3 regions of the Streptomyces sp. NPDC002790 genome follow, and region 1 is predicted to be linked to each of the others. Evidence: riboswitches for the same ligand, from Rfam matches in the RefSeq annotation. Region 1 holds a riboswitch; each other region holds the start of a gene.

Region 1 (7,658 bases):
CGTGAACCGGCAGCCCTCGACGAACCGGTCGCCCAGACCCTGACCGCGATGCCGCCGGGCATGCTGGACCACTTCGACCTGGTGTCCCGGGTGGACGTGCGGGCCGATCTGGCGAAGGTGTCCGCCCCCACCCTGGTGGTGGTGCCGACCGGCGACCGCCTGGTGCTGCCCGAGAGCTCGTACCGGCTGGCGGCCGGTATCCCGGGTGCCCAGCTGATCGAACTGCCTGGAGCCGCCCACGTCCTGAACCCGGCAGACCGGGCGACCTGGCTCCGCCACGTACGCCGGTTCCTCGCGTCGCTCCCCGCCACGTCGGCGTGACGAGCCGACCGCTCACGCCACCCGCGTCGCCCCCGCGAACGGCATCTCGTCGATCGGGGCCACCCGTACCGGTGCGCTCGGGTTCGGGGCGTGGATCATCTTGCCGCCGCCGATGTAGAGGCCCACGTGGCTGATCGAGGAGTAGAAGAAGACCAGGTCGCCGGGTTGGAGCTGGGACTTCGGGATGCGCGGGCCCGCGTCGATCTGGGCGTACGTCGTGCGGGGGAGTGAGACGCCTGCCGCCTTGTACGCGGCCTGGGTGAGGCCCGAGCAGTCGAAGGCGGAGGGGCCGGTGGCGCCCCATACGTAGGGGCTGCCCAGGGCGCCGTACGCGAAGGAGATCGCGGCCTTGGCGCGGGAGTTGGGGGCCTGGGAGAGGTCGGCGCGTTCCGTCGAGCGTGAGGTGCGCCCGCTCTGTGTGGCGGTGGGGGTGCGCTCTTCGGGGGTGATGCGGTCGAGGAGGCGGCGGGCCTCCGCGAGTTTTCGCTTCACCTTCTTCTTGTTGTCCTCCAACTCGGCCTTTTTGGCGCGGATTTCGGAGAGCGTGCCGTCGGCGTCGCCGCGCAGCTGGTCGATCTCGCGGAGTTCGTCCTGCACGCGGGTGACCGCGGCGGCCTGCCGGGCGCCGACGCGCTCCGTGAGGGACGCCTTGTCGAGGTACGCGTCGGGGGTGGAGGAGAGGAGCAACTGGACCGAAGGGTCCACGCCTCCGGTGCGGTACTGGGATGCCGCCACCGAACCCAGCTTCTCGCGCTGGGAGTTGAGCGATTCGGTGCGCCGGGACGCCTCGTCCTGGAGCTCGTCCACCTTCTTCCGCGCCCCGTCCGCCTTCTCCTTCGCGCCGTTGTACTTCTGGGTGGCGACCTCCGCCTCCTGGTACAGCTTGTCGACCTTGGCCCGCACCTGGGCGGCGCCGAGCTCGGGCTCCGCGTGCGCCGCCCCGCCGTCGAGGGCGGTGACGGTGGCCGCGGATGCCAGGGCGAGGGTGGCCGCGGTGCGGGCCCTACCAACGCTGAGCGAACGCGGTCGGGGCTTGCGGTGCGCTGCCGGCACAAAGTCCTCCTCTGGGCGGCCGTCCGAAACGCACGGCCCCCGGTCGCGCGTCCGGCGGCGGCCCGCACAGGGGGAGCGGGTCGCCGCCGGACCTTTCTCGGCGGTGGTGTCCGACTGCCGCCCCTGGCCCGGGCGGCGGTGGGGAGCCGGTCACCTGAGCAAGGACGCTAAACCTCGGCGTAACGGGTTGGTGGCCGATTGTTCGCAACTGGCCCATTTGTTACGGGCGGTGACAGAGGGTGACCGTCGGGGCTCCGAAGTGGCCCGAAACGGGCCCAAGTAGGCTCCGGCCCCATGGACGTACTCATCAACATCTTCGTCGGTCTGCACATCATCGGCATCGCCTCGCTGCTCGGCGGCTTCCTCACGCAGATGTCGGCGATGAAGGAGGGCGCGGCCCGCTTCAACAAGGCGATGCTGCACGGCGCGCTGACCATGCTGGTGACCGGCGTCGCCCTGGTCGGCCTCAACCAGGCCGACGGCTCCACCGTCAACAACATCAAGATCGGCGTGAAGCTCGCGGTCCTGATCGTGATCCTCGGCATCGTCTACGTGAAGCGGGACGAGGAGAAGGCCGAGAAGGGTCTGTTCGCGACGGTCGGCGCGCTCACCGTCGCGAACATCTTCATCGCGGTGCTCTGGACCTGATCACCGGCATCGTCAGAGTCACAGGCGTGGTGGGCTCAGGCCGGGCGCACCACGCTGTGGATCGACGACGTGCCGTCGTAGTAGATCGACTCCTCGCGCACGACCGCACCCGGCTTCGGCGCGTGCACCATCATGCCGTCGCCCATGTAGAGGCCCACGTGGCTGATGTCGTCGTAGAAGAACACCAGGTCACCGGGTTGGATGTCGGAGAGCGGCACCGTCTTGCCGATCTCGACCTGGTCCCAGGTCGTCCGCGGCAGCGAGATCCCCGCGGACTTCCACGCCGCCTGCGTAAGGCCCGAGCAGTCGTACGAGTCCGGGCCCGTGGCGCCCCACACGTACGGCTTGCCCTCCTGTGACTTGGCGAACGCCAGCGCCTGCGCGGCCTTCGTGGCGTAGGAGGCGTCCGATGAGCCCGACGAACCGGAAGAGGACCCCGAGGAGCCGGAGGACGAGCCGGAAGACTGCTCCTGCTCCTTCGCCTCCTCGGCCGCCTTCCGCTTCGCCGCCTCCGCGGCCTTCTGCTTGGCGGCCAACTCGGCGGCCTTCTTGCGGGCCGCCGCCTCCTTGGCCTTCTCGATCGCGGCGAGCCGCGCCTTCTCCTCGGCGGTCAGCTCGGCCAGCAGCTTGCGCGCGTCGGAGAGCTTCGTCTGGACGGTCTCCTTCGTCGACCTCAGCTCGGCCTGCGAGTCGGTGAGGTCCTGGAGGCTCGACTGCGCCTCGTCGCGCTTCTCGGCGATCTCGCGCGCCTGCCCCTGATAGTCGTCGATCGACTTCTTCTGCTCACTGGTGAGCCGGTTCATCAGCTGGCGCTGCGAGAAGTAGTCCTCCGGGTCGTCCGCGAGGAACATGGTCGCGGTGTCGCTGACACTGCCCGAGCGGTACTGCTCGGCGGCGTATCTGCCGAGCTTCTGGCGGGCCGTGTTCATGTCATCGGTGCGCTGCGCGACATCGTCGAGGAGCTTGTCGACCTGGGTCTTCTTGGAGTCGGTCCGCTCCTTCGCGCCGTTGTACTTCTGGGTGGCGACCTCGGCCTGCCGGTACAGGGTGTCGACCTTCTGCTGGACCTCTTCGAGGCGCGGCTTCGACGACGGCTGCGCGGGCGCGGCCTGTGCCGTCTGCGAGAGCAGGGCCACGGAGGTGAGGGCGGCGGTCGTGATGCCGACGGCCGGGGTCGTGCGAAGGCCGCCGGTGATCCGGGAACGGCTGCGGGGCTTACGGTGCGACGCCAAGGCAGGCGACTCCTTCCGTCGTCCGCCTACCGGGTTAGCTGTCGGGTTCGGGCGTCGTACGTGGAAGGCTGCCCTACGGTCGGCTGACCGATTCACCCCAAGGTCGGTTGGGTCCCCGGTTCCCTGCCTTGCGGCGTACGGAACTCAGCGGGGGCTGCCCGTTCGCCGCGACATCCGCGGGCGGGGGGACGGGCTGCCCGGCTGAACCGTAGCCAACTCGTGTGGCTGCTGTGAAGGTTGATGTTCGATATGCCCGATACATTTTCGTGATCTCTTGCTCCGGGCCCCCTCGGATTTCCCTCCGGGCCCGCTCGGATTTCCCTCCGGGCTCCCTCGGATTTTGAAGGGGGCCGCGGGTTGTCAGTGGGGCCGCCTAGACTCGTGGAGCGATGAGCAGCCTCTTTGACGACAGCTTCCTGACCGGCCTCCAGAACAGTGCGGCGGAGCCCCCGCCCCCGCCCCCGGACCCCGAGTACGACGACGGGGCCCCGGAGCCGATGCCGGAGGGGCTGTTCGGCGTGCCCCCGGAGCGGGACGCGCACTACCGGGACGGCGCCCCCCGCCCGGTCCTCGACTCGGCCTCCCTCCTCGAGGGGCTGAACGAGAACCAGCAGGCGGCCGTCGTGCACGGCGGCTCCCCGCTGCTCATCGTCGCGGGCGCCGGTTCCGGCAAGACCCGCGTCCTCACGCACCGCATCGCGTACCTGCTCGCCGAGCGCGGAGCACACCCCGGCCAGATCCTCGCGATCACGTTCACGAACAAGGCCGCGGGCGAGATGAAGGAGCGCGTCGAGGCCCTGGTGGGCCCGCGCGCGAACGCCATGTGGGTCTCCACGTTCCACAGCGCCTGCGTCCGCATCCTGCGCCGCGAGAGCAAGAAGCTGGGCTTCACGTCCTCCTTCTCGATCTACGACGCCGCCGACAGCAAGCGGCTCATGGCGCTCGTCTGCCGCGACCTGGACCTGGACCCGAAGAAGTTCCCGCCGAAGTCCTTCAGCGCCAAGATCAGCAATCTCAAGAACGAGCTGATCGACGAGGAGGACTTCGCGGGCACGGCGGCCGACGGCTTCGAGAAGACCCTCGCCCAGGCCTACCGGATGTACCAGGGACGGCTCCGCGAGGCCAACGCCCTGGACTTCGACGACCTGATCATGACGACGGTGAACCTGCTGCGCGCGTTCCCCGACGTCGCGGAGCACTACCACCGCCGCTTCCGCCACGTCCTCGTCGACGAGTACCAGGACACGAACCACGCGCAGTACGCGCTGGTCCGCGAGCTGGTCGGCCCCACCGAGGGGGAGGAGGCGGACCCGGCGGAGCTGTGCGTCGTGGGTGACGCGGACCAGTCGATCTACGCGTTCCGTGGCGCCACGATCCGTAACATCCTGCAGTTCGAAGAGGACTACACGAACGCGACGACGATCATGCTGGAGCAGAACTACCGCTCCACGCAGACGATCCTCAGCGCGGCGAACGCGGTGATCGAGCGCAACGAGTCGCGCCGCCCCAAGAACCTCTGGACGAACGAGGGGCCCGGCGCCCAGATCACCGGCTACGTCGCGGACACCGAGCACGACGAGGCGCAGTTCATCGCCGACGAGATCGACCGGCTCACGGACGCGGGCGACGCGCTGGCGGGCGACGTCGCGGTCTTCTACCGGACGAACGCGCAGTCCCGTGTCTTCGAAGAGATCTTCATCCGCACCGGCCTGCCCTACAAGGTCGTCGGCGGCGTCCGCTTCTACGAGCGCAAGGAGGTCAGGGACGTCCTGGCCTACCTGCGCGTGCTCTCCAACCCCGAGGACTCGGTCCCGCTGCGCCGCATCCTCAACGTGCCCAAGCGCGGCATCGGCGACCGCGCCGAAGCGATGATCGACGCGCTCTCCCAGCGCGAGAAGATCTCCTTCCCGCAGGCGCTGCGCCGCGTCGACGAGGCGTACGGGATGGCGGCCCGCTCGGCGAACGCCGTGAAGCGGTTCAACACGCTGATGGAGGACCTCCGCACGATCGTGGAGTCGGGCGCGGGCCCGGCCACGGTCCTCGAGGCCATCCTCGAGCGCACCGGCTACCTCGCCGAACTCCAGGCCTCCACCGACCCGCAGGACGAGACCCGGATCGAGAACCTCCAGGAACTCGCGGCCGTGGCCCTGGAGTTCGAGCAGGAGTCCGCCGCAGGCGAGGACGCGACGGAGGACACGGCAGAGGGCGGGGCCGAGGCGGACGGCGGCACGACCGAGGGCGAGGCCACGACGATGGGCGGGGGGCTCTCCGCCTTCCTGGAGCGCGTCGCGCTCGTCGCCGACTCCGACCAGATCCCCGACGAGGACGACGACGGGAGCGGCGTCATCACGCTGATGACGCTGCACACCGCCAAGGGCCTGGAGTTCCCGGTCGTCTTCCTGACCGGCCTGGAGGACGGCGTCTTCCCGCACATGCGCTCCCTCGGCCAGGCCAAGGAGCTGGAGGAGGAGCGCCGCCTCGCGTACGTGGGCATCACGCGCGCGCGACAGCGCCTCTACCTGACGCGCGCCTCCATGCGCAGCGCCTGGGGTCAGCCCTCGTACAACCCGCCCTCCCGGTTCCTGGAGGAGATCCCCGTCGGCCACCTCGACTGGAAGCGCACCGGCCCGTCCACGCCCGCGGCCTCGACCAAGAGCATCGGCGGCGGCATCGCGGCCACGCTGTCGTCCTCGCGCTCCCGCACGGGTACGACGCCGGCCTTCGCCACGAGCCGGGCGAACTCCAAGCCGGTGGTCGCCCTCGCCATCGGCGACCGCGTCACGCACGACCAGTTCGGGCTGGGCACGGTGGTGGGCGTGTCGGGCACCGGCGACAAGTCGGAGGCGTCGATCGACTTCGGCGACCCCAAGCCGAAGCGGCTGCTGCTGCGGTACGCGCCGGTCGAGAAGCTGTAGCGGGGGGAGCGGCTCAGTTCGGGTTGAGGCCGTGGCTGCGCAGCCACGGCAGCGGGTCGATCGCCGCGCTGCCGCCGGGCCGTACCTCGAAGTGCAGGTGCGGTCCTGTGGAGTTGCCGGAGTTCCCGGACCGCGCGATCACGTCACCGGCCTTCACCGGACCGCTCATCACGGTGTGCGAGGACAGGTGGCAGTACCAGGTCTCCGTGCCGTCCTTGGCGGTGACGATGGCCATGTTCCCGTACGCGCTGTTCCACTGCGTCTTCACGGTGCCGTCCGTCGCGGCCATCACCGGAGTCCCGTACGAGACGGGGAAGTCGATGCCGGAGTGCTGGGACATCCAGTTGACGCCGGCCTGCCCGAAGAAGGCGCTCAGCCCGTGCTGCTTCACCGGCAGTACGAACTTGGGCCGCGCCGCTTCCTTGCGCGCGGCCTCCTCGGCGGCATGCTTGCGCGCCGCCTCCTGCTTCGCCTTGAGGTCGATCCGCTCCTGCGTGCGGCTCGCCCGGTCGGCAAAGTCGCCCGCGTCGGCGGACAGGTCCTTCAACTGCGAGTCCAGCTTGTTGTTGGCGACGGCCGGCTTCACGGCCTGCGCGTCCGGGGCCGCCTCGGCCTGCGCCTCCTTGCCGTCGTCCCCGCTGCTCCCGCCGACGCTCGCCGCGGCGATCCCGGCGACGCCGACCACGCAGACCGAGGGCACGACGATGGTGACCAGCGCGGACCGCTTGGCCGGCGGACGTCGGCGACCGGCGCGACCACGGGAGACGTTCTTCGCGTTCTTCCCGGCCCTGCGTGATGTGGGCTGCGGGGGCGCGGGGTCGGCGTCGAGGGCGGGTCCGTGCGGGTGTTCCGCTTCGGGGGCCGGGTCCATGACGGGCTCGTCCTCGGCCTCGGGCTCCGCGGGGGCGACGGCGTCGGCCGCGTTCCACTGCGTGGCGTCGTACGCGCCCGTGTCGTAGGCGGTCGTACCGAAGACCGGCGCCTGGAAGGTGTGGGTGGAACCCTGAGTGTCGTGCGGATCGGGCGCGCCGAGCATGTCGTGCGTGTTGAAGCTCGGCGTCTCGAAGCTCTGGGTCTCGAAGCCCTGCGCTTCGAAGTGCTGCGCCTCGAACCCCTGGAACTCGAAGCTCTGGGTCTCGAAGCCCGGGGTCTGGAAACTCTGAGTCTCGAAGCTTTGGGGTTCGAAGCTCTGGGGTTCAAAGGAATGCGTGTCGAAGCTCTGCGTGTCGGGGTGTTGAGCCGCGTACATCTGCGTCTCGTACGCCGACGTGTCCCACTGACCCGTGGCGTGCTGCTCGGCCATCGTCCGGGGGTGCTGCGCCGGGATGTCGGCGACCTGCTCGTACCCGCCGGTCGCCCAGGCGCCGGTCGTGTCGTAGGTACCGGTGTCGTACGTGCCGGTGCCGTAGTACGCGGAGGCGTAGGGGTCGGCGTACTGCTGCTGGGGGGCTGTGTGCCACTGGCCGGTCGCGTGGGAACCCGGTTCGTA
Region 2 (7,658 bases), on a different contig from region 1:
CCCGCGTACTTCTATCTCTCCAGCGACGGGCCGCTGCCGGTGAAGCCGAAGGGCAGCGACATCGACACCCCGAAGGAACTGCGGACGTACTGGTTCGGGCAGAAGACCTTCAAGGACGGGCTCGCCCAGGAGACCTGCCGCAACTTCAAGCACGCCAGCTACTCCCTCGCCGCCACCTCCCACATGGCGGAGACCGCCTGGCACCAGGGCGTCGACCTGTACGGAGAGGTGAAGGAACGGCTCGCCGCCGCGCTCGAACTGCACTCCAAGTACCAGCTGGGCACCAAGGCCCCGTCCTGGCTGTGCGGCGGCAAGGTGCAGCGGGACATGGGGCCCGACACGGAGGTGGGCCTCCAGCACCTTCAGGGGCGGCTGAAGATGGACCTCCCGCAGACCGAGAAGCTCACCCACAAGCAGCGGCCGGAGGGTACGGACGACCTGTTCGTGGCGTGGGAGACCCTCACGCACGCCGCCGCGTGAACGGTCACGGGAAGCGATTCGCGTTCACTCCCCCTGATGGCGTAGAGTTGTGAACACAACGGCGCGGGGTGGAGCAGCTCGGTAGCTCGCTGGGCTCATAACCCAGAGGTCGCAGGTTCAAATCCTGTCCCCGCTACTGAAGACCAGAGGCCGGAATCTCACTGAGATTCCGGCCTCTGGTCATTTGTGTTCCGTTTCCGCCCCCGCCCGCGCGGTCACCCGTGTTGCGCACGTCACGTTCCCCACCCGTACGGCCCACCCCTGCTCGCCCGCACGCCCCCGTGCGGGAACTCTTGGTGAGACGCCGGAAGCTGGCAGGGAACGGCAGGAGACGAGTGGTGGGGCAGCGAACAGGAGGCACCAGCGGGAGACGGAGGCGGCACGGCTCCGACACCGTGAGCACCCGCCTCTTCCTGCGGCTGCTGCCCCTGCTGCTCATCATCGGCGGTGCGATCTACGAGTACGTCACCCCCAAGGGCTTTCCCGGCGCCCCTTTGTTCAGCGCGGCGCCACTGGTCGCCGCCCCGTTCTTCTCGCTCGGCGCGACGATCCTGACGGGCGTCGTGTCGATCGTTGCGATCACCGCCGTGCACCTGCGCTTCACGGAGAACCTCGACTCCGTGTTCGTCACCGAGGTCGTGACCGTGGCCACCGTCTGCGTCCTGGCCTGTGTGATCAACCGGATCGTGTACCGCGGTTACGAGCAGCTGGCCTCCGCCCGCGAGATCGCCCAGGCCGCGCAGCTCGCGGTGCTGCCCCGGCCGCCCCAGCGGCTCGGCGGCTTCGTGATCGCGGCGCGCTACGAGGCGGCGCAGGCCGGCGCGTTCATCGGCGGTGACCTGTACGCGGTCCAGGACACTCCGCACGGCATCCGGATCATCGTCGGCGACGTACGCGGCAAGGGCATGGGCGCGGTCGCCGCGGTCGCCGTCGTCATCGGCGCGTTCCGGGAGGCCGCCGAGCAGGAGGGCTCCCTGGAGGCCGTCGCCCAGCGCCTGGAGCGGGCGCTGGCCCGCGAGGGCACCCGGCGCAGCGGCATCGACGACTTCGAGGGCTTCACCACGGCCGTGCTCGTCGAGATCCCGCACGGCGTCGAACTCGTCCGCGTCCTCAACCGCGGTCACCCCAGCCCGCTGCTGCTGCTCGGCGACGGCACCGTACGCGCACTCGACCCGTGCCAGGCGGCGCTGCCGCTCGGCATGAGCGAACTCGGCAGCTGGCCCGACCGGGCCGTCGAGGCGGCGTTCCCGTCCGCGGCCACGCTGTTGCTCTACACCGACGGGCTCTCCGAGGCGCGCGACCCGAGCGGCCGCTTCTACGATCCGGCGGCCCGGCTCTCCGGACGCGTCTTCCCCGGACCCGATGAACTCCTCGCGGCCCTCGCCGTGGAGGTGCGCGCGCATACCGGCGGCGGGACGAAGGACGACATGGCGCTGCTCGCCGTGCGGCGGGGCTGAGGGGCGGGGCTGTTGGGCGGGCCCGAGTTTCTTGATCGTTGTTACCTGTGGTAGCCGACCGTAGTCGAACGGCGCCGCTCCGCATAACAATTGACGCACCATCACTTGCGCGGACGTTTGCGAGGCTCTGCCAACTCGCCCCGATCCGCCCGCTCGTGTCCCGATAAGTCCTGGCCAGAGTCGTGAACGATCAGTGGGAAGCGCTTGGAATTATTGTCTGCTGTCTATTAACGTTCGATAACGCAGCGCGGTCGTCCCAGCCGTCACAAGAGACAGCTCCGTGCGCACACGCTTAATCCCGCAAGGGAACCGGGGAACCATCAACTTGGGGTGAATCGGACATCGTTGAAGCTCGCGATGTCGGTAGGAGACCTTCCTGCTCCGAACCCGTCAGCTAACCCGGTAGGCGAGAAGGAAGGAAAGGAGAGCGCCCCCGTGGCGTCGAACCGGCCTGCCCCAGACTTCTTCTACGGACCCGAAGACGACTTCGGCGTCGAGCAGGAGACCTGGGAGGAGTGGAATCCCACCGAGGAGTCCGTCTCCCCCGTCCGCGGCAGGCATCGCACAGCCCGCCGCCGTGGTGGATTCGCTCGTAGCTCCACTGTTCTCGGCGTCGGCGTGGTCGCCGCCGTCGGTGCGGGCGGCATCGCCACCGCACAGGGCGGCAAGCCCGCGGTCCACATATCCATGCCCGACCTGTCGGCGGTCAAGGACTCGCTGCCCGCGGCCAAGTCGCTGCCGGGCGTGGGCTCGTTGATGTCCGACGGCTCGGACTCCGATTCCGACTCCGGCGCCACGGCCTCCCCGCTGAGCGGCGCCGGTATCACCCAGGCCGAGGCCGCCGACGGGCAGACCGGCGCGGGCGAGGCGCTGCGGGCCCGCATCATGCAGCAGGCCGAGACGCAGCAGGACGCGGCCGACGCCACCGCGAAGCAGGCCGCGGAGGAGGCCGCCGCGAAGCAGGCGGCCGTCGAGGCCGCGGCCAAGCAGGACGCGGCCAAGGCCAAGGAGCTCGCCGAGAAGAAGAAGGCCGAGGCGGAGGCCCGCCGCAAGGCCGAGGCCGAGCGCCTCGCCAAGCTGGCCAAGAGCTTCAAGCTCCCGGTCGCCTCGTACACGCTCTCCGGCACCTTCGGCCAGCCCGGCTCCATGTGGTCCTCCGGGTACCACACGGGCCTCGACTTCGCCGCCTCCACCGGTACGCCGATCCGCGCCATCCACTCCGGCACGGTCACGGAGGCCGGCTGGGCGGGCGCGTACGGATACCGCACGGTGCTCACCCTCGACGACGGCACCGAGCTGTGGTTCTGCCACCAGTCCTCGCTCAATGTCAGCGCGGGCCAGAAGGTCAGCACCGGCGATGTCATCGGCCGCGTGGGCGCCACGGGCAATGTCACCGGGCCGCACCTCCACCTGGAGGTCCACCCCGGCGGGCAGTCCACCGGCGTCGACCCGGCGTCGTGGCTGCGCGAAAAGGGCCTCACGCCCTGAACACGTGAACTCCGGCGGTCCTGGCGCTCACCCCCCGACGTCAGGGCTGCCGGTTTGCCCATTCCTGGGTCTCTTGAGGCGATTTTCGGCGCGGTCGCGGAATACCGTATTCCGTACGGGTGTTGAGTCGGGGCATGACTTCCTCTCCTTCTCTGCGCAAGCTCGGCACCTCCGACCTCGAGGTCTTCCCGCTGTCCCTGGGTGGCAACGTGTTCGGCTGGACCGCCGACGAGGCCACGTCCTTCGAGGTGCTCGACGCGTACGTCGCCGCGGGCGGCAACTTCATCGACACCGCCGATGTGTACTCGGCGTGGGTGGACGGCAACCGGGGCGGTGAGTCGGAGACCGTCATCGGCAAGTGGCTGGCCTCGCGCGGCCGCCGCGACGACGTCGTCATCGCCACCAAGGGCGGCCACCACCCGGAGTTCCAGGGCCTGTCCGCGGCCAACATCAAGGCCGCGGCCGACGCCTCCCTGAAGCGCCTCGGCACCGACCACATCGACCTGTACTACACGCACTACGACGACCCCGAGGTGCCGGTCGAGGAGATCATCGGCGCCCTTGACGAACTGGTGAAGGCGGGCAAGGTACGCCACATCGCCGCGTCGAACATCTCCGCGCAGCGCCTCCAGGACTCCCTCGACCTCTCCGACCGCGAGGGCCTCGCCCGTTACGTCGCGCTCCAGCCGCACTACAACCTAGTCTCGCGCGACACGTACGAGGGTGAGCTGCAGGACGTCGCCGCGCGCGCGGGCCTCGGGGCCGTGCCGTACTACGCACTCGCGGCCGGCTTCCTGACCGGCAAGTACCGGGCGGGCGTCAAGGTCGACAGCGCGCGGGCCGCCGGTGCGGGCAAGCACCTGGAGACCGAGCGCGGGCAGAAGGTGCTCGCCGCCCTCGACGAGGTCGCGCAGGCGCACGACGCCGAGATCGCCACGGTCGCCCTCGCCTGGCTCGCCGCGCAGCCCACGGTGACGGCGCCGATCGCGTCCGCGCGGAAGGTCGAGCAGCTTCCGGGGCTGCTCGCGGTGGCGGACGTGGAGCTGACACAGGCGGAGCTCGACCGGCTCACGGCGGCGTCTCAGTAGCGGTACGGGTTGTCGTAGGTGTACGCGGTATATGTGGTGTAGGCGGGGTGCTGCGCCGGGGGGCCCGCGTACGCCGGGGGCAGCCACATCGGCGTCGCGATCTGGGAGCCGTACGCGAGCGCCGGGCGCGCGGAGTGGCGCCGCGCCCACAGTGCCTCCAACAGCTCCCGTTCCCGTACGACGTAGTCCGCGCCGGCCCTGCCTCTGCGGCCGCGGTGGCGAAGCAGCGCGAGGGATGTCGCGAGGTCCTCGTACTCGGCGACGGCCGTCGCGGCCGGCCGGCCGCCGTAGTGCGTGGCGAACTCGCGGGCCAGGCGCCGCGCCTTGAGCGAGCCGAGCGCGAGCGGGTCCGGCGGGGCGAGCCAACCCGCGGCGACGTAGGCGGGCAACTCCTGGCGGATGGTGCGCAGCTCACGCTGGCGTACGTACACCGCGAGCCAGGTGAGCACGCCGAACACCGGCACCATGAACGCGGCGTACACCGCGAAGAAGCCGTACTCGCCGAACGAGGACGAGCCGTTCCAGAACGCGTGCATGCCCATCGCGGCGAGCAGTCCCGCGAGCGGGAGCAGCATCCGGCGCAGTCGGCCGCGGCCCGGCGCCATGGCGGCGGCGATGCCGAAGCCGATGCCGGTGAGGACCGTGAACAGCGGGTGCGCGAACGGGGACATCACGACGCGCACGAAAAAGGTGGCGGCGGTGACCGAGGTCAGGCCAGGACCTGTGCCGGCGAGCTGGTCGGTGCCGAAGGCGTTGCCGAGATAGAGGATGTTCTCGGTGAACGCGAAGCCGGTGGCGGTGACCCCGGCGATGACGACGCCGTCGACGATTCCGGTGAAGTCCCGTCTGCGGAACAGGAAGACGAGCAGCACGGCCGCCGCCTTCGCGGACTCCTCGACGACCGGGGCGATGACGGTGGCACCGAGGGTGTCGGCGCTCGACGGGTCGGCGGTCGCGGTCTCGATCCAGCGGGTCGCGAAGCTGTTGGCGACGATCGCTATCAGCGCCGCCGCGCAGGCGCCCCAGGCGAAGGAGAAGATCAGGTTCCGCCAGGGTCCCGGCTGTACGCGGTCCAGCCAGCGGAACGCGGATATGAGGAGGGGGACGGGTAGCACGGCGAGCCCGAGCCCCACCAGGAACCCCTCGGTGCCGGTCTGCTCGCGGACCAGGGCGAGGATCACGGCCCCGGAGACCGCGAGCAGCGTCGCAAGCGCGGTGGCCCGCACGCCCTTCCGCTCCCACCAGCGCCGATGCGGAACCGCGCCGCTCGGGTGTGCGCCGAGGACGTGGTCCTGCGGATGCGGATAGACGGGATACGAGGCCACCAATTGACCCTAACGAGGGATACGCCGCGCCGCGACGGGGCGTATCGAGCACTTCGAGATTCAAGCCCCTGCGGCGTTTGAGCAGCGTGGTCCGGGGCGGAGCCCCGCGGCCGCAACGCCGGTTCCCGCTCAGGGCCGGAGGCCTCGGCGGAACAGCAGGTCGTGCACCACGTGGCTCTTGTCGAGGCCCTTGCCCTCGAAGCGGGTGAGCGGACGGAACTCGGGCCGAGGCGCGTACCCGCCGCCCTCAACCGTGTTCTCGTAGTCGGGATGGGCGGTCAGCACCTCGAGCATCTGCTCGGCGTAGTCCTCCCAGTCGGTGGCGCAGTGCACGATCGCGCCGGGCTTGAGCGGGCCGGCCACCAGCGAGAGGAACTCGGCCTGGATCAGCCGCCGCTTGTTGTGGCGCTTCTTGGGCCAGGGGTCGGGGAAGTAGACGCGCAACCCGTCGAGACTGTCGTCCGGGAGCATGTCGCGCAGCAGCACGATCGCGTCACCGTTCGCCACCCGTACGTTGTCGACTCCCGCGCGGGCCGCCAGGTTCAGCAGATTGCCCTGGCCGGGCGTGTGCACGTCGACCGCGAGGATGCCGGTCGTCGGATCGTCCTGCGCCATCTGCGCCGTGGCCTCGCCCATGCCGAAGCCGATCTCCAGGACGACGCGCTCGACACCGGGGAACATCTCCGCGAGGTCGAGCGTGCGCCGCCCGTCGATGTCCAGGCCCCACCTGGGCCACAGCCGCTGCAGGGCGTCCGCCTGCGCGTCGGTGACCCGGCCACGGCGTGGCTGGAAGCTCCGGATGCGGTGCTCGTGGTGCGACTCGGCAGGGTCGGGCCGCGGCCCCTCGGGAAACCGGGGCTCATTGGGGCGGGCGGCGGACACGGAAGTTTCAGACGACTCAGACACAGTGCGACGATTTTACGGGCACCCGGACGTGGGTCGGTCTTTCACTTTCAAGCCCCTGCGGCCATTCAAGCCCCGCCGGCGCTTGAGGCGCGTCTTTTAAGCCCCTGCGGCGATTGAGGCGATCAAGCCCCTGCGGCGATTGAGCAGCGGGGTCCGGGGCAGAGCCCCGCGACCGCAACCCCGGCGCTGCCTCACAGCAACGCGAGGACCCGCCCCGCGATCTCCCGCCCAATCGGCAAAGCCGCCGTCGCCGCAGGCGAAGGCGCATTCAACACATGAACCGCCCGCACACCTTCACGTATCAAAAAGTCATCCACAAGCGTCCCGTCCCGCAACACCGCCTGCGCCCGCACCCCCGCCGCCACCGGCACCATGTCCTCCGCGACGACCCCGGGCACAAGCCTCCGCACCGCCTTGGTGAACGCCGACTTCGACAACGACCGGTGGATCTCCCCGGCCCCGTAACGCCAGTGACTGCGCGCCATCCGCCACGACCCCGGCCAGGCCAACGTCCCGCCCACCTCGCGGGGCCGCACGACCCCCCACCCGTAGCCCTCACGCGCGAGCGCCGGCACCGCGTTGGGCCCCACGTGCACGCCGCCGTCGATCCCCCGCGTCAGGTGGACCCCGAGGAACGGGAACGCCGGATCCGGCACGGGGTAGACGAGCCCGCGCACCAGGTCGGGACGGCCGAGCTCGAAGTACTCGCCGCGGAACGGCACGATGCGCATCTCCGGGTCGTCCCCGGTCAACCGCGCCACCTCGTCGCACCGCAGCCCCGCGCAGTTGACGAGCACCCGCCCGCGCACCACGTCCCCCGCTCGCGTCCGCACGGCGATGCCCCGGTCCGCGCGCCGGTCGACCTGCACGACGTCCGCCCCGTACCGGATCTCGGCCCCGGACGCCTCGGCGAA
Region 3 (7,658 bases), on a different contig from region 1:
CCACCGACGCGGACATCTCCGTCACCCGCAAGGAGATGCAGAGCATGCGCTCCGGCCTGGAGCAACAGGCGGGCGGCTCCGAGCAGTTGGAGGTCGCCTGGCTGCAGCAGTACAACGTCCCGCCGAAGCGGCTCACCGAGAGCCTGCGCACGGAGATCGAGGCGCAGAAGCTGTCGACCGCGCTCGGCGCCGACATGCAGACCCCCCAGGGCAAGGCCGTCTTCTGGAAGGCACTCACCAGCGCCTCCAAGGAGCTGAACGTCGACCTCAACCCCCGCTACGGGACCTGGGACGTCACCAAGAACAGCCGGGTCGACGCCAAGACACCCTGGCTGCGACAGATCACCAAGGAAGCCCCGGCCCAGCAGCAGACCGCGTAGACCCGGGGGAGGCGGGGTTGTCAGTGGCCTGCGTTACGTTCGAGGGGTGAACGAACCCGAGGCGCACGACCACCACGCCCCCGCCGCCGCAGGCGACACCGCCGGCCGCGTCGTCCTGCTCACCACCAGCCACCGGGTCGCCCCCGGGCTCCTCTCCTGGCAGGCCTGGCAGACGCTGCGCACGGCCGACGAGGTGCTGTGCGCCGACGCCGCGCACCCGCAGCTGCCGTACGTGAAGGACGCGGGCGTCCAGGTCACGATCGCCGCGCCCACCGCCCGCGAGCTCGTCGACCGCTGCGCCGACGGCGGGCGCACACTCGTCGTCCTCGCCACCGCCGAGGGCGACCGGCAGCTCACGGACGGCCTGGCGCGGCTCGCCGGCTCGGGCCGCGAACAGATGCCGAACCTCGAACTGCTCCCCGGTTCCTACGACCTGCCCGGCGCCCGCCTCCTCGACCTCGTCCAGGTCATGGACCGGATCCGCCGCGAATGCCCCTGGTCGAAGCAGCGCACCCACGAGGACCTCGCCAAGTACGCCATCGAGGAGGCCTACGAACTCGTCGAGGCCATCGAGACCAACGACCGCGACGAACTGCGCGAGGAACTCGGCGACGTACTCCTCCAGGTCGTCTTCCACGCCCGCATCGCCGAGGAGGCCTCGGCGGAGTCCGAGGAAGAGGCCCCCTTCTCCATCGACGACGTCGCGGGCGGCATCGTCGACAAGCTCATCCACCGCCACCCGCACGTCTTCGGCGACGAGAGCGCCGCGACCCCGGAGGAGGTCCGGGAGATCTGGCTCCGCAAGAAGGGCGAGTCCAAGCGCCGCGCCTCCGTCACGGACGGCGTCCCCCTCGGCCAGCCGTCCCTCGCCCTCGCCGCCAAACTCGCCTCCCGGGTACGCACGGCGAACCTGGACGTCCCGGTGCCCACGGGAGACGACATCGGCTACGAACTCCTCACCCTCGCCCTGCGCGCCGAGGCCGAAGGCGTCGACCCGGAGGCAGCACTCAGAGCCGCCGCCCGTGCCTACCGGGACGCGGTACGCACGACCGAGGGGCTCACCACCTCATAGGGCCGGTTACGGTCAGGTGGTGACCGAGAGCCCCACTCCCTCCAGCGCCCCCGAACTCTTCAGCTGGGAGTTCGCCGGCAACCCGTACCCCGCCTACGCCTGGCTGCGCGAGCACGCCCCCGTGCACCGCACCACGCTGCCGAGCGGCGTCGAGGCCTGGCTGGTCACCCGGTACGCGGACGCCCGCCAGGCGCTCGCCGACCCACGGCTCAGCAAGAACGCGGACCACCACGACGAGCCGAGCCACGCCAAGGGCAAGACGGGTATCCCCGGTGAACGCAAGGCCGAGCTGACCACCCACCTCCTCAACATCGACCCGCCGGACCACACCCGCCTGCGCCGCCTCGTCTCGAAGGCGTTCACCCCACGCCGCGTCGCCGAATTCGCGCCACGCGTCCAGCAGTTGACGGACGACCTCATCGACGCCTTCGCGGCGAACGGCGAAGCCGACCTCATCCACGACTTCGCCTTCCCCCTCCCCATCTACGCCATCTGCGACCTCCTCGGCGTCCCCCGCGAGGACCAGGACGACTTCCGCGAATGGGCGGGCATGATGATCCGCCACGGCGGCGGCCCCCGCGGCGGAGTGGGCCGCGCGGTGAAGCGGATCCGCGCGTACCTGGTCGACCTGATCCACCGCAAACGCGGCGACCTGACGGACGACCTGATCTCCGACCTGATCCGCGCCTCCGACCACGGCGAACACCTCACGGAGAACGAGGTGGCGGCCATGTGTTTCGTGCTGCTCTTCGCCGGGTTCGAGACGACCGTCAACCTGATCGGCAACGGCACGTACGCCCTGCTCACGCATCCCGAGCAGAGGGGGCTTCTGCAGAGGTCGATCGCGGCAGGGGAGACGGGCCTGCTGGAGACGGGGATCGAGGAACTCCTGCGCTTCGACGGGCCGGTGGAGATGGCCACGTGGCGGTTCGCCAGGGCGTCGCTGACCATCGGCGGCGTGGAGATCGGTGCGGGCGACCCGGTTCTCGTCGTGCTCGCCGCCGCCGACCGCGACCCGGCGCGCTTCACCGAGCCCGACACCCTCGACCTCTCCCGCCGCGACAACCAGCACCTCGGGTACGGACACGGCATCCACTACTGCCTCGGCGCCCCGCTCGCGCGCCTGGAGGGACAGGCCGCCCTCGGCACGCTCCTGACGCGCCTCCCGGACCTGCGACTTGCGGTGGAACCTGACGATTTGCGGTGGCGTGGCGGGCTCATCATGCGTGGACTGCGCACGCTCCCGGTGGAGTTCACGACGCGTCAGAACCCCGCCGGAACTGACGGGCCGTCAGCAATGTGACATTCACGTGATCTTCGCTGCATCGACTTGTGACAGGCGTTCGAGTGCAGCTACGTTCACGGATCATCGCGACACATGCACAACCCGCACCACTTGCACCACCCGTCGCGCGTAGCAGCATCAGTCTCGCGAAAGGCAACCGCATGCTCTCCGGGAACGGTCGACACCGTCGCCCCCGCCAGGCCCCTGCTCTCGTCGTCGCCGCCGGAGTCGCCGGCAGCGCCATCGCGATCCCGCTGTTCGCCGCGAGCGGCGCGAGCGCCGCGACCACGCAGGCGTGGGACAAGCTCGCCGAGTGCGAGAGCGGTGGGCAGTGGAGCCTGGATGCCGGTAACGGCTACTACGGCGGCCTCCAGTTCACGCAGGAGAGATGGGAGCAGTACGGGGGGCTCGACTACGCCCCGCGTGCCGACCAGGCCAGCCGCTCGCAGCAGATAGCCGTCGCCGAGAAGGTTCTTGACGCCAAGGGTGTGAGTGCCTGGCCGATGTGCTCGCTCACCGCGGACCTCACCAAGGGCGACGACTCGGCGGAGGTCGATCCGGGCGTCTCCGCGTCGCCGCAGCCGTCCGAGTCGGCATCCGATTCCGCGTCCGAGCCGTCGGACACCGATGCCGACAACAAGTCGGACGACGACGCCGACAAGGCGGGCTCCACCGATTCAGCCGATTCGGGAGACAAGGGTCACGACGGCGGTGAGGGTTCCGACGCGTCGGACGAGCCGTCGGCCGACCCCTCGCGCGATACCTCCGGTAGCAGCGCCGAGGGCTCCCCGTCCCCCTCAAGTGACAAGTCCCACGCACCTTCTGACGGCGACGACACGGCCTCCTCCTCCTCCGAAACGGCCTCGCCGTCCGCCTCCCCCTCCGGTGACGGTGACGGTGCCGCGTCGGACGACGCCACGGCGGGCCGCCACCGCGGAGACCGTGCCGGTGACGACGGTTCCGACTCCCGTACGGGAGAGGGGCGTCACGCCTCGCGTGACGAGAAGCGCGGCGACGACACGTACGAGGTGCACGCCGGCGACAACCTCTGGGACATCGCGAAGGCTCAGGACGTGCACGGCGGATGGGACGCGCTCTACGAGCGGAACAAGGAGACGGTAGGTACCGACCCAGACCTCATCCTTCCTGGTCAGAGCCTGGATCTTGGGGACGGATCGGGCAAAAGGTAGCGGGAGTTCGGGCCGTTTGAGGGGGCTTTGTCCGATGTCGATCGAGTGAGACATGGGTCTCAAAGCCCCTGATCGACTTTGAAATCGGACGGATCGACCGCTTACGTTCGTGACCGCTCGCTTCAGCGGGCCCCGATGGACGTCACGCCGAATCCTGCCAACGTCCGTACGGGAACAGTCGACGCGTAAGCGCCGTAGGCAGGAGCGGGGGACCCAGGTAAGCCGCCCTTCCGGGAGACCGGACGGGCTTGGGGTTAAGCAGCGCACAAGGATGCGTCTGCCGGACACTCACTGGTCCGAACCCGACAGCTCACCTCGCAGGCGTCGGTGAGGAGATATCTCCATGCTGTTTTCCGGCAACAACAAGCACCGCCGCCCCTCCAAGGCCGTTCGCGTCGCCACGCTCGGCGGAGTCGCCGCTGCCGCCGTCGCCGTGCCGCTGATGGGTGCCGGTTCGGCCTCCGCCGCGACCACGTCCGAGTGGGACCAGGTCGCGCAGTGCGAGTCCGGCGGCAACTGGTCCACCAACACCGGCAACGGTTTCTACGGTGGCCTGCAGTTCTCGTCCTCCACCTGGTCCGCCTACGGCGGCTCGCAGTACGCCTCCACCGCCGACCAGGCCTCCAAGGCGCAGCAGATAGCCGTCGGCGAGAAGGTTCTCGCCTCGCAGGGCAACGGTGCCTGGCCGAACTGCGGCTCGGGCCTGTCCTCCACCCCGAACGAGGGTGGCGCGGACGACTCGTCCTCGCAGCAGCAGGACACCCAGAGCACGCAGCAGCGTGCCGACCGCTCCGAGCAGCGCGAGCAGCCGAAGCAGGAGGCCCCGAAGCAGGCGGCCCCCAAGCAGGAGGCCCCGAAGCAGGCGGCTCCGAAGCAGGACACCGTCACCACCCCGACCGGTAACAAGGTCGAGAAGGGTGACGGCGAGTACAAGGTGAAGACCGGCGACACCCTCAGCAAGATCGCCGAGGCGCACGACTCGAACTGGCAGAAGCTGTTCGAGAAGAACAAGGACATCGTCAAGGACGCGGACCTGATCTACCCGGGTCAGCAGCTGCACCTCAGCTAAGACCGTCCGGCCCCGCGCAGGGGCCACCAGGCCCGCACAGGGCCACCAGGTACGGGCTCGGCATCGGCGGACGCCGAGCCCCGCCGCACCCCGTCCCCACGGGCCGCTCACTTCGGCGACCTCCCTCCCGGCGCAGCCGGGAGGGAGGTCGCTGTTTTTGTTCCGTTAAGGAACATTTCGCTAACGGCGTTGTCCACAAGACGGGCGTTCGGATGGCCGATGCCCTCGGGCCGGTTACGCTCGGGGATGCGGGACCCGTTGTCCGACGGTGCCCGCAAAGCTTCGTCACATCCCAGAAGGAGATGCTCGTGCCGTCCATCGACGTCGTCGTAGCCCGGGAAATCCTGGACTCCCGAGGCAATCCCACGGTCGAGGTCGAGGTCGGCCTCGACGACGGGAGCACCGGCCGTGCGGCCGTCCCGTCGGGTGCCTCCACCGGTGCCTTCGAGGCCATCGAACTCCGCGACGGTGACCCCAACCGTTACCAGGGCAAGGGCGTCGAGAAGGCCGTCCTCGCCGTCATCGAGCAGATCGGCCCGGAGCTCGTCGGCTACGACGCCACCGAGCAGCGCCTGATCGACCAGGCGATGTTCGACCTGGACGCCACCGACAACAAGGGCTCGCTCGGCGCCAACGCCATCCTCGGCGTCTCCCTCGCCGTCGCGCACGCCGCGTCCGAGGCGTCGGACCTGCCGCTCTTCCGCTACCTGGGCGGCCCGAACGCGCACCTTCTCCCGGTGCCGATGATGAACATCCTGAACGGTGGATCCCACGCGGACTCCAACGTCGACATCCAGGAGTTCATGATCGCCCCGATCGGCGCGGAGTCCTTCTCCGAGGCCCTGCGCTGGGGCGCCGAGGTCTACCACACGCTGAAGAAGGTCCTGAAGAGCAAGGGCCTGGCCACGGGCCTGGGCGACGAGGGCGGCTTCGCCCCGAACCTGGGCTCGAACCGTGAGGCCCTCGACCTGATCCTCGAGGCCATCAAGGAGGCCGGCTACGTTCCCGGCCAGCAGATCGCCCTCGCGCTCGACGTCGCCGCCTCCGAGTTCTACAAGGACGGCAAGTACCAGTTCGAGGGCAAGGAGCGCTCCGCCGCCGAGATGACGGAGTACTACGAGGAGCTCGTCTCCGCGTACCCGCTCGTCTCCGTCGAGGACCCGCTGTTCGAGGACGACTGGGCCGGCTGGAACGTTCTCACCGAGAAGCTGGGTGACAAGGTCCAGATCGTCGGCGACGACCTCTTCGTCACCAACCCGGAGCGCCTGGCCCGCGGCATCGAGGAGAACTCGGCGAACGCTCTGCTCGTGAAGGTGAACCAGATCGGTTCGCTGACCGAGACCCTGGACGCCGTCGAGCTCGCCCAGCGCAACGGGTTCAAGTGCATGATGTCCCACCGCTCCGGCGAGACCGAGGACGTCACCATCGCCGACCTGGCCGTCGCCACCAACTGCGGCCAGATCAAGACCGGCGCCCCGGCCCGCTCCGAGCGTGTCGCCAAGTACAACCAGCTGCTGCGCATCGAGGAGATCCTGGACGACGCGGCGGTCTACGCCGGTCGCTCGGCCTTCCCGCGCTTCAAGGGCTGAACCCGGCCCCCGCGTGAGCCGGTAGTTCCGTACGTCCCCGCACTCGGTCCCGTACCGTGTGCGGGGACGTACGTACGTGAGCGGGGAGGCGGGAGCAGGCGATGCCCGGAAAGGTGCGGGACAGGGACTCCCGAGATCGCTTCTCGACGGCCACCCGCCTGCGCGTTCTGGGCGAGCAGACCGCCGAGCGCGTCTACCGCTCGCAGAGCAAGCGGCAGGCCCGCCGCTCCCGGCTCACGGGCCGCGCGGCCCTGCTGGCCCTCGTCCTGTGCACCCTCGTGGTCGCGCTGGCGTACCCGATAAGGCAGTACGTATCGCAGCGCGGCGAGATCGAGGACCTGCAGCGCCAGCAGCAGGAGGCCAAGCAGCGGGTCGACAAGCTGCGCGACCAGAAGGCCCGCTGGCAGGACGACGCGTTCGCCGAGCAGCGCATCCGGGAGCGCCTGCACATGGTGATGCCGGGCGAGACCGGCTACGTGGTGCCGAGCGAGCGCACCGCTGCCGCCGAGCGCGCCGAGCAGGGCGCGGAGGACCGCCCCTGGTACTCAAACGTCTGGGACGGCGTCGACAAGGCCGACCAGGCGGACAATTGACCATCTCTGTCGACAACTGACGATCACTGAAGGAAACACCCGAGCGATGGAAACGCCCCCGCCGCAGACCGAGCCCACCGCGCCCACGGACGCCGACATCCAGGCGTTCAAGGAGCAGCTGGGGCGCCCGCCGCGCGGCCTGCGCGCCATCGCGCACCGTTGCCCCTGCGGCAACCCGGACGTGGTTGAGACGGCGCCGCGTCTGGAGGACGGCACTCCGTTCCCGACGACGTACTACCTCACGTGTCCGCGTGCGGCGTCGGCGATCGGCACGCTCGAGGCCAATGGCGTGATGAAGGAGATGACGGAGCGCCTGGGGACGGACCCGGAGCTGGCGCGTCAGTACCGTGCGGCCCACGAGGACTACATCGCCCGCCGGGACGCCATCGAGGTCCTGGAGGGCTTTCCGAGCGCCGGTGGCATGCCGGACCGGGTGAAGTGCCTGCATGTCCTGGTGGGGCACTCGCTGGCTGCGGGGCC

Evidence for each region. Region 1 has a riboswitch for cyclic di-AMP ahead of ABT004_RS11900 (C40 family peptidase). Riboswitches for the same ligand answer to the same signal wherever they lie in the genome.
Region 2: it holds a riboswitch for cyclic di-AMP, as region 1 does, so the genes downstream of both, ABT004_RS16385 (M23 family metallopeptidase) here and ABT004_RS11900 (C40 family peptidase) in region 1, are expected to answer to the same signal.
Region 3: it holds a riboswitch for cyclic di-AMP, as region 1 does, so the genes downstream of both, ABT004_RS34910 (transglycosylase family protein) here and ABT004_RS11900 (C40 family peptidase) in region 1, are expected to answer to the same signal.

The regions. Positions count from the first base shown of each region.
Region 1 covers NZ_JBEOVM010000018.1:18,646-26,303, reverse strand. Annotated here, with positions in the region: gene ABT004_RS11915 (alpha/beta fold hydrolase) at 1-321, shown strand, start outside; gene ABT004_RS11910 (C40 family peptidase) at 334-1,374, opposite strand; gene ABT004_RS11905 (hypothetical protein) at 1,669-2,022, shown strand; gene ABT004_RS11900 (C40 family peptidase) at 2,058-3,254, opposite strand; cyclic di-AMP (ydaO/yuaA leader) riboswitch at 3,262-3,400, opposite strand; gene pcrA (DNA helicase PcrA) at 3,644-6,169, shown strand; gene ABT004_RS11890 (M23 family metallopeptidase) at 6,183-7,658, opposite strand, start outside.
Region 2 covers NZ_JBEOVM010000030.1:17,134-24,791, reverse strand. Annotated here, with positions in the region: gene ABT004_RS16400 (alginate lyase family protein) at 1-480, shown strand, start outside; tRNA gene ABT004_RS16395 (tRNA-Met) at 543-616, shown strand; gene ABT004_RS16390 (PP2C family protein-serine/threonine phosphatase) at 816-1,937, shown strand; cyclic di-AMP (ydaO/yuaA leader) riboswitch at 2,217-2,361, shown strand; gene ABT004_RS16385 (M23 family metallopeptidase) at 2,373-3,425, shown strand; gene ABT004_RS16380 (aldo/keto reductase) at 3,560-4,513, shown strand; gene ABT004_RS16375 (PrsW family intramembrane metalloprotease) at 4,507-5,838, opposite strand; gene trmB (tRNA (guanosine(46)-N7)-methyltransferase TrmB) at 5,968-6,744, opposite strand; gene lhgD (L-2-hydroxyglutarate dehydrogenase) at 6,936-7,658, opposite strand, start outside.
Region 3 covers NZ_JBEOVM010000173.1:245-7,902, reverse strand. Annotated here, with positions in the region: gene ABT004_RS34930 (SurA N-terminal domain-containing protein) at 1-380, shown strand, start outside; gene ABT004_RS34925 (nucleoside triphosphate pyrophosphohydrolase) at 427-1,452, shown strand; gene ABT004_RS34920 (cytochrome P450 family protein) at 1,472-2,755, shown strand; gene ABT004_RS34915 (transglycosylase family protein) at 2,899-3,927, shown strand; cyclic di-AMP (ydaO/yuaA leader) riboswitch at 4,108-4,266, shown strand; gene ABT004_RS34910 (transglycosylase family protein) at 4,271-4,996, shown strand; gene eno (phosphopyruvate hydratase) at 5,305-6,585, shown strand; gene ABT004_RS34900 (FtsB family cell division protein) at 6,687-7,178, shown strand; gene ABT004_RS34895 (DUF501 domain-containing protein) at 7,225-7,658, shown strand, end outside.